2 regions of the Rhodoferax mekongensis genome follow, and region 1 is predicted to be linked to the other one. Evidence: predicted binding sites of a transcription regulator. Region 1 holds the regulator's gene; the other holds the start of a gene.

Region 1 (3,534 bases):
CAGCGCGATCTGAATGCCACTTGCCGCAGCATGCTCCAAGGCAGATTGCATGCTTGCATTCACCGTGCCATTGCCTGTGCCTGCAACCACAATGCCCTTCAAAGGCGACGTTGCAGCTGCAGACGCTGCGCACAATGCATTCACGAGTGAATCACCCGCGCCGGCATAGTTCATCACAATTTCAACCCGCGGGGCCTGCACTGCCCCTGTATCGACTGCAAACACCGACTTGGGTTTTCCTTCCGCAGGCAAAGGGGACTGACACCAGCGCACACGCCCCTCCTCCACCCATGCCAATGGCCCCGCATCACCGGAATCAAAAGCGTCGACGCGGTAGGTATGGGCTTTTTGGACATGTTGTGCCGCATGCACAGCACCCGCACAAACCGCTAGCACTCCAGTACTGCGGGAATCCAAAGCTACCGTGACAGCATCCAGAATGTTTTGCGGACCGTCCGGAGTCAACGCAGTTGCGGGTCGCATGGCACACGTCAAGACCACGGGCTTGCCACGCCCCACACCGGAGAGGCAGAGATGAAGGAAAAAAGCCGTTTCCTCCAGGGTGTCCGTTCCATGGGTGATCACGATGGCGGCTACAGACTGATCGGAGAGGTGCTTCACACAGGCCTGCTGCAAAGCCAACCACACGGACCACTCCATGTCTTTGCTATCTATTTGCGCAATTTGCTCGCTCACGAGATCACAGCCCTGCAGGCGGTCGGACATCCCCGGCACAGCCCCCAGCAAGTCGGCAACGCTCACCTCGCCAGCTTTGTAACCCACATTGTCTGAACCACTGCTCGCTCGACCGGCAATCGTGCCGCCTGTGCCCAAAACCACGACTTTTCTGGAAGTCATACATCCTCGCTTGCCAAAATCAAAAAACTGGTTGAAAATACAGTTACTGGATAAGAAAACAGTGTGTATAGACACACAGCCCATCCAGAACTCAAGGAGCCAGTATGCTTGAAAGTCCGAAACTCACTGCCCGCCAGCAACAGATTTTTGATCTGATCCAAAGCGCTATCGCCCGAACGGGTGCGCCGCCCACGCGTGCAGAGATTGCCAGTGAGCTCGGATTCAAATCTGCCAATGCGGCCGAAGAGCATTTGCAGGCCCTGGCGCGCAAAGGTGTTATCGAACTTGTGAGTGGTACCTCACGCGGTATCCGGCTCAAGAGCGATGCGTTGCGCTCCATTCAGGAATCACGGCTGAAGCAATTCTCACTGCCCCTGCCAGGCCTTGCGCAATTGGCGCTTCCTCTGGTCGGACGTGTAGCAGCCGGCTCACCCATCCTTGCCCAGGAGCATGTGGATCAAACCTACTACGTGGAGAACAGCCTGTTTCAGCGTCAACCGGACTACCTGCTGAAGGTACGCGGCATGTCCATGCGCGATGCCGGCATCATGGACGGCGATTTGCTGGCGGTGCAGGCTACGAAGGATGCCAAGAACGGGCAAATCATCGTGGCTCGCTTGGGGGAAGAAGTAACGGTCAAACGTTTCCGCCGCAACAAGCATCTTATCGAGCTCCATGCAGAAAATCCGGACTACCAAACCATCGTGGTTGAACCGGGCGAACCATTTGAAGTTGAAGGTCTCGCCGTAGGCCTGATTCGTAACACCATGTTGATGTAAACGGGCGCGAACCATGACCATCAGTACCCTCGCCTTCAGCCTTTTGGAATGCGTTATTCCGTTGAAGTGGCTCGCCGGAAATCACCCAAAATCCCGGTACCACACAGCCGTAAATCACAAAAGCCCGACACATGCGGCACAAAATGCTACCCCTTTTGTAGCAGCTGACGCATACCGCACGTGCGCCAAAGCCTCCCAACCCTTGCAGCCAACGCCTTTGCGTATCGTGAGGGTCATTGAACGGGGGCAATCCCGCACCCACGTAGGCCGCATGGTAATTTCCGGGCGTATGGCAGACGTATGCGCAGAGCTTGATCGACTTGCAGCCTGCGAAGCTGCTTAATAAGCGGGGCGGGTAATCCCGCTCTCTCACGTCGCCGCAAGGCACAATGTCGTCTATGAACATAGTGATTCTTGACGATTACCAAGACGCAGTGCGCAAGCTGAATTGCGCTGCCAAGCTCGACGCCTACCAAGCCAAGGTGTACACCAACACCGTCAAGGGACTGGGCCAGCTCTCCGTCCGCTTGAAGGACGCAGATATCATCGTTCTTATCCGTGAACGCACTCAGATTGCCCGCGCCCTGATCGACAAACTTCCCCGACTCAAACTGATCGCCCAAACAGGTAAGGTAGGCGCTCATCTCGATGTGCAAGCATGCACCGAAAAGGGCATAGCCGTTGCAGAGGGCGTCGGGTCGCCCATCGCACCTGCAGAACTTACTTGGGCACTCATCATGGCGGCGATGCGCCGACTGCCTCAGTACATAGGCAACCTAAAGCATGGCGCATGGCAACAGTCCGGTTTGAAGGCTGGCTCCATGCCGCCCAACTTCGGTATCGGCAGTGTCCTTCGGGGAAAAACGTTGGGAATCTGGGGCTATGGACGTATCGGCCAACTTGTCGCCGGATATGGCAAAGCATTTGGAATGCAAGTCGTCATTTGGGGAAGTGAAAACTCTCGCGAGAAGGCCGCAGCAGATGGTTACGCGGCGGCTTTGGACAGGGAGTCTTTTTTCTCTCATTGCGATGTCGTCTCTTTACACTTGCGCTTAAGCGACGAAACGCGAAGCATCGTGACATCCGCAGATCTCGCTTGCATGAAAACGACGGCCTTGCTGGTCAATACCTCGCGCGCCGAGCTGATCGAAAACGATGCCTTGATCAGCGGCCTCAACCGGGGACGCCCTGGAATGGCCGCCATCGACGTATTTGAAGCAGAACCCATTCTTCAGGGCCACGCATTGTTGAGGCTGGAAAACTGCATCTGCACTCCACACATCGGCTATGTGGAGCAGGACAGCTATGAGCTCTACTTCAGCGCCGCCTTTGACAATGTAGTCAACTACATCAAGGGAACACCTTCCAACATCATCAATCCCGGCGCATTACAGGTCCGTCGTTAAGGCAACGGCTGGCCCAAGGATTCACTCAACGCGGAGGCTTGCCCGTCGCAGGTGCAATTCCGGAGATATCAAAGTCAATCAGGTTGTCCGCCGCTGGGCTGTCCGGTACTTGGACCATGTCCGGCACGTCCAACTCAAGGTCCACTTCCTGGAAAGGTTGCGGAATGGTAGGCAACGCAACCTCAATCGGACCCGTGGAGGTAGCTTGGGCCGGAACGTCCTTGGCTGCAACCTTGCTCGCACTGAATGCGGCTGGTGCACCGTCCAATGCATTGACCAGACGGCTACCAATTGCGTGAAGCAACAACAACTCTTTGAAAGCGTCGAGCTCGAACTCCAGATGGGCCGCACTATCGGGTAGACGCACCATACAATTTTCCAGGAAGTCAAGAGCCTCGCGAGAAGGCCATAGCTTCACCAGGTGCGCGCATAACTCAGGATAGGCCTCCAGGCCCTCACCTGACTTCAGGAAGTCGCTGTAACCCGGAACT
Region 2 (3,534 bases), 1.6 Mb from region 1:
CGCAGCAGCACCGCAATCTGCTGCCCGTTTGACCGTGGAGCAAGCCAATGACGTCACCGTCATGGCCATCGGCCTCGTGGGCACGCCTTATCGCTACGGCGGCAACACGCCCGCCAGCGGCTTTGATTGCAGTGGCCTGATCGGTTATGTCTACAAACAACGCGCCGGTGTCGTGGCGCCGCGTACCACCGGCGGCCTGATCGATTGGGGCACCAGCATCCCCGAGCCCAGCCTGCGCACGGGTGATTTGGTCGTCTTCGTGCAAAACGGCCGTGCCAACCATGCCGGCATCTACGTGGGTGAGGGCCGCTTTGTGCACGCGCCGTCTACCGGCGGCACGGTGCGGCTGGATAGCTTGAATTCGTCGTACTGGGCCAAGCAGCAGGTGAGTTACCGCAGGCCGTGAGAGGCGATCTGATTTCTTCTACATCTTCCGGAAGTAGGCGAATAGACCATATGCAATCGCGATGATCGCCGCGGTGAAGCGATAAAAGTCGCCGGGACCATCTCCGACGACTCCGTCACTGAATTCAGCAAAAACCAGTATGAAGCAGACGAGTAGTACAACAAAAACAGTGAGAAGGCGCATGAAACGTATGGTGCTCCGTTAGGAAGGAATGTCTGCGAGTTAGGCCTTGTCGATGACCACTGTCACCTTGGGAGGTTGGAAGTCCAGTGGCATGGACCAGGCGGCGGCCATCACGTTGTGTTCGCCAGCGTGCGCGGATGACACCAACACCGTGGGGCCATGGTTCAGCAGGCGGTACGCCTTGTTCGGCGGGACGGGGGAGCAGAAGTCGGGCAGGGTGTTCATGGAGGTGTGTGGTTAAGCCACCGCCCGCGCCAGATTCGCCCGCGCACGGACCTCTAGCGCGGCGTGGAAATGGTCGGAGCCATAAATGCGGGGCCGGTCGGCAAACGACTGCAACACCTCTTTGCGCTTGGTGCGGAACAGGTCCTCGGGCACGAAGGCATATTCCGCGCGGATCTGTTGCTCGTATTGGGCAAATCGCTGCACGTCGGCGCCCAGGATGGAGAGGTCAATGTCCACCAGCAACTGCGCATCGCCCGCGGCGGGCACGCTGGTGTGGCGGGTGGCCATTACCAACTCGTAGACGCGCTCTGCCACCTCGACCTGCACACCGGCGGTGGTGAGTGCATTCCGCGCCCAGGCGGCACTTTGGGCCTCGTTGTCGTGGCGCTGCACGTCATACACCGCGTCGTGAAACCAAAGTGCCAGCGCCACCTCGGCAGGCCGCTGTGCCAGATGCCGCACGGCTTCAAACCCTTGCAGGCATTCGGCCAGATGCTGGGTGCTGTGGTAGTGCCGGTGCGGCTCGGAGTAGGCGGCCAACAGAGCGTCGCACAACACGGTGCCGTCGGTGCGCGCGCCGGCATCGTGCCAGGCCGATGCAAACAGGGGTTTCAGGGCGGCCAAAGACGGTGCGGTGTTCATGGCAGGCACTCTAGCAAAACCGGCCAAGCCGCCAGCGCCCGCCAGGCCTGCAAACCCTGTTCTTGATTTTGATAGCAGGGGTCTTTTCCATATACTGTTTAAAAATACAGTAATTTGTCAAAGCCCTTGCCATGACTAGCGCTGCGCGCCATTCCACTACCTCTGCCACCGGTGTGCCGGACCCTCAGGACATCCACGCCGGTGTTTGGCACGCGCACACTCTGGCGAGCCCGGTGCAGTCGGTGCAGGCCACAGGGGATGCCTTGTTGGATGCGCATTTGCCCGGCGGCGGTTGGCCGGTGGGTGCCTTGGTGGAGCTGCTGCAACCCGCCGGTGCGCACAGCGAGTGGCGTCTGTTGCTGCCTGCGCTGGCGGCGTGCGGGCGTGGCCCGGTGGTGATGGTGGGGCCGCCGCAGCTGCCGTTTGCGCCGGCGCTCTCCCGGCTGGGCTTGTGCTCGGGGCGGCTGCTGTCGGTGCTGGCGTCGGTCACGGCAGGGGCGAGCACGCGCGTCAAAGATGAAGCGAGCGGTCGCCTCTGGGCTACCGAGCAGCTGCTGCGTTGCGCCGAGGTGGACGCCGTGCTGGCCTGGTTACCGCAGGCCCGGGGCGACCAGCTGCGTCGCCTGCACCTGGCTGCGGCTGAGCACCACAAGCTGCTGTTTGTGATGCGGCCGGACCGGGCGCGCAGTGATGCATCACCCGCCGTGTTGCGCCTCTTGGTGCAGCCAATAGCCCGCGCCCGGCATCCGCTGCAAGGGCTGTTGCTGGACGGGCTGGAGGTCGACATCCTCAAGCGGCGCGGCCCGCCTTTGGCAGAGCCCTTGCATTTGCAGGCACGCAGCCCGCGTTTGGGTTTGTTACTGGCCGCCAACCGTGCCTTGACAGAGGGCATGGAGCAGAACGGCGCGTCAGCGTGGAGCATGTTGTCTGCCACGCCGTTGGATACACAGGCCGCGCGCGCTGCATTTCAGCAGCAGGCGCTGGGCGGCGTGGAGAGCCAGGCGTTCCCGTGGCCGCCGCTGCCGCCCGCGCAGGGCGAGCTGGCCGTGGCGGCGCGCGGTAGGGCCGATGCGGTTGGGCTTATGGAAGCGGAGGCGGGCCATGCACTGGATCGCACTGCGGCCGTCGCCTGATGCAGCGGCCGCCCCGACCGAGCCTGCGCTGGTGGATGCTTCCACCGCGCTGGCATGGTGGGCCCTGCGTTTCACGCCGCTGGTGGCCCGCGTGGGCGAAGCACTGGTGCTGGAGGTGTCTGCCAGCGAGCGCCTGTTCGGCGGGCGCACCGCCTTGCTGCAGCAACTTTTAGAGCCAAACAGGCCGCTAGCACAGGTGGAATATGCGCAAGGCGCTACTTCTTTGATAGCGCTGGCGGCGCTGCAGGTGCACACCTGCCGGGTGGGGCAGGCCGCGCCGGTGCGTGGGGTGCTGCCCGATGCCTTGCCGGTGCACACCCTGGCGGCGGCCCAGGCCCACCTGCCCACGCTGGCCCGCTTGGGCGTGCGCACCTGGGGGCAGCTACGGGCCCTGCCGCGCGGGGGCGTGGTGCGGCGCTTTGGGGCCGAGGTGGTGGACGCGCTGGACCGCGCCTATGGCCAGCGCCCCGAGGTCTACCCCTGGCTTACGCTGCCCGATGTGTTTGACGCCCCGCTGGAGCTGGCGGCGAGTGTGGATGCAGCGCCGGCCTTGTTGTTCGGCGCGCGCCGCCTGCTGGCGCAGCTGCTGGTGTGGTTGCGCGCCCGCCAGTCCGGGGTGCTGGCGCTGGAGCTGCTGTGGGAGCTGGATGCGCGCCGCGCCAACACCCGCCATGTGGACGCCCACCACCAGGGCGGCCAGCAAGGCCGATTGGAGCTACGCACCGCCGAGGCCACGCAGGACATGAGCCACCTGCAGCGCATCTTGGGTGAGCATCTGGCCCGCGTGACCTTGCCTGCGCCGGTGCTGTACCTGCGCCTGCGCAGCCTGCAGACCCAGCCGCTGGGCGGCGAGAGCCACAGCCTGCTGCCTGAAGATGTGCGAAAGGGCGACAGCCTGCACCAGACCCTGGAGCGCTTGGCCGCCCGGCTGGGCGCGCACAGCGT

Evidence for each region. The regulator LexA, encoded in region 1, represses DNA repair genes until DNA is damaged. The targets are predictions, from matches to a motif close to ACTGTATNNNNATACAGT.
Region 2: the regulator LexA is predicted to act here: its motif matches at 1,550-1,567, upstream of imuA (translesion DNA synthesis-associated protein ImuA).

The regions. Positions count from the first base shown of each region.
Region 1 covers NZ_CP132507.1:2,976,350-2,979,883, forward strand. The annotation lists gene RAN89_RS14190 (asparaginase) at 1-858, opposite strand, end outside; gene lexA (transcriptional repressor LexA) at 963-1,637, shown strand; gene RAN89_RS14200 (D-2-hydroxyacid dehydrogenase family protein) at 2,036-3,043, shown strand; gene RAN89_RS14205 (type IV pilus assembly protein FimV) at 3,069-3,534, opposite strand, start outside.
Region 2 covers NZ_CP132507.1:1,354,714-1,358,247, forward strand. The annotation lists gene RAN89_RS06640 (C40 family peptidase) at 1-406, shown strand, start outside; partial or broken gene RAN89_RS06645 (flavin reductase) at 632-814, opposite strand; gene RAN89_RS06650 (HD domain-containing protein) at 827-1,456, opposite strand; gene imuA (translesion DNA synthesis-associated protein ImuA) at 1,588-2,589, shown strand; gene RAN89_RS06660 (Y-family DNA polymerase) at 2,558-3,534, shown strand, end outside.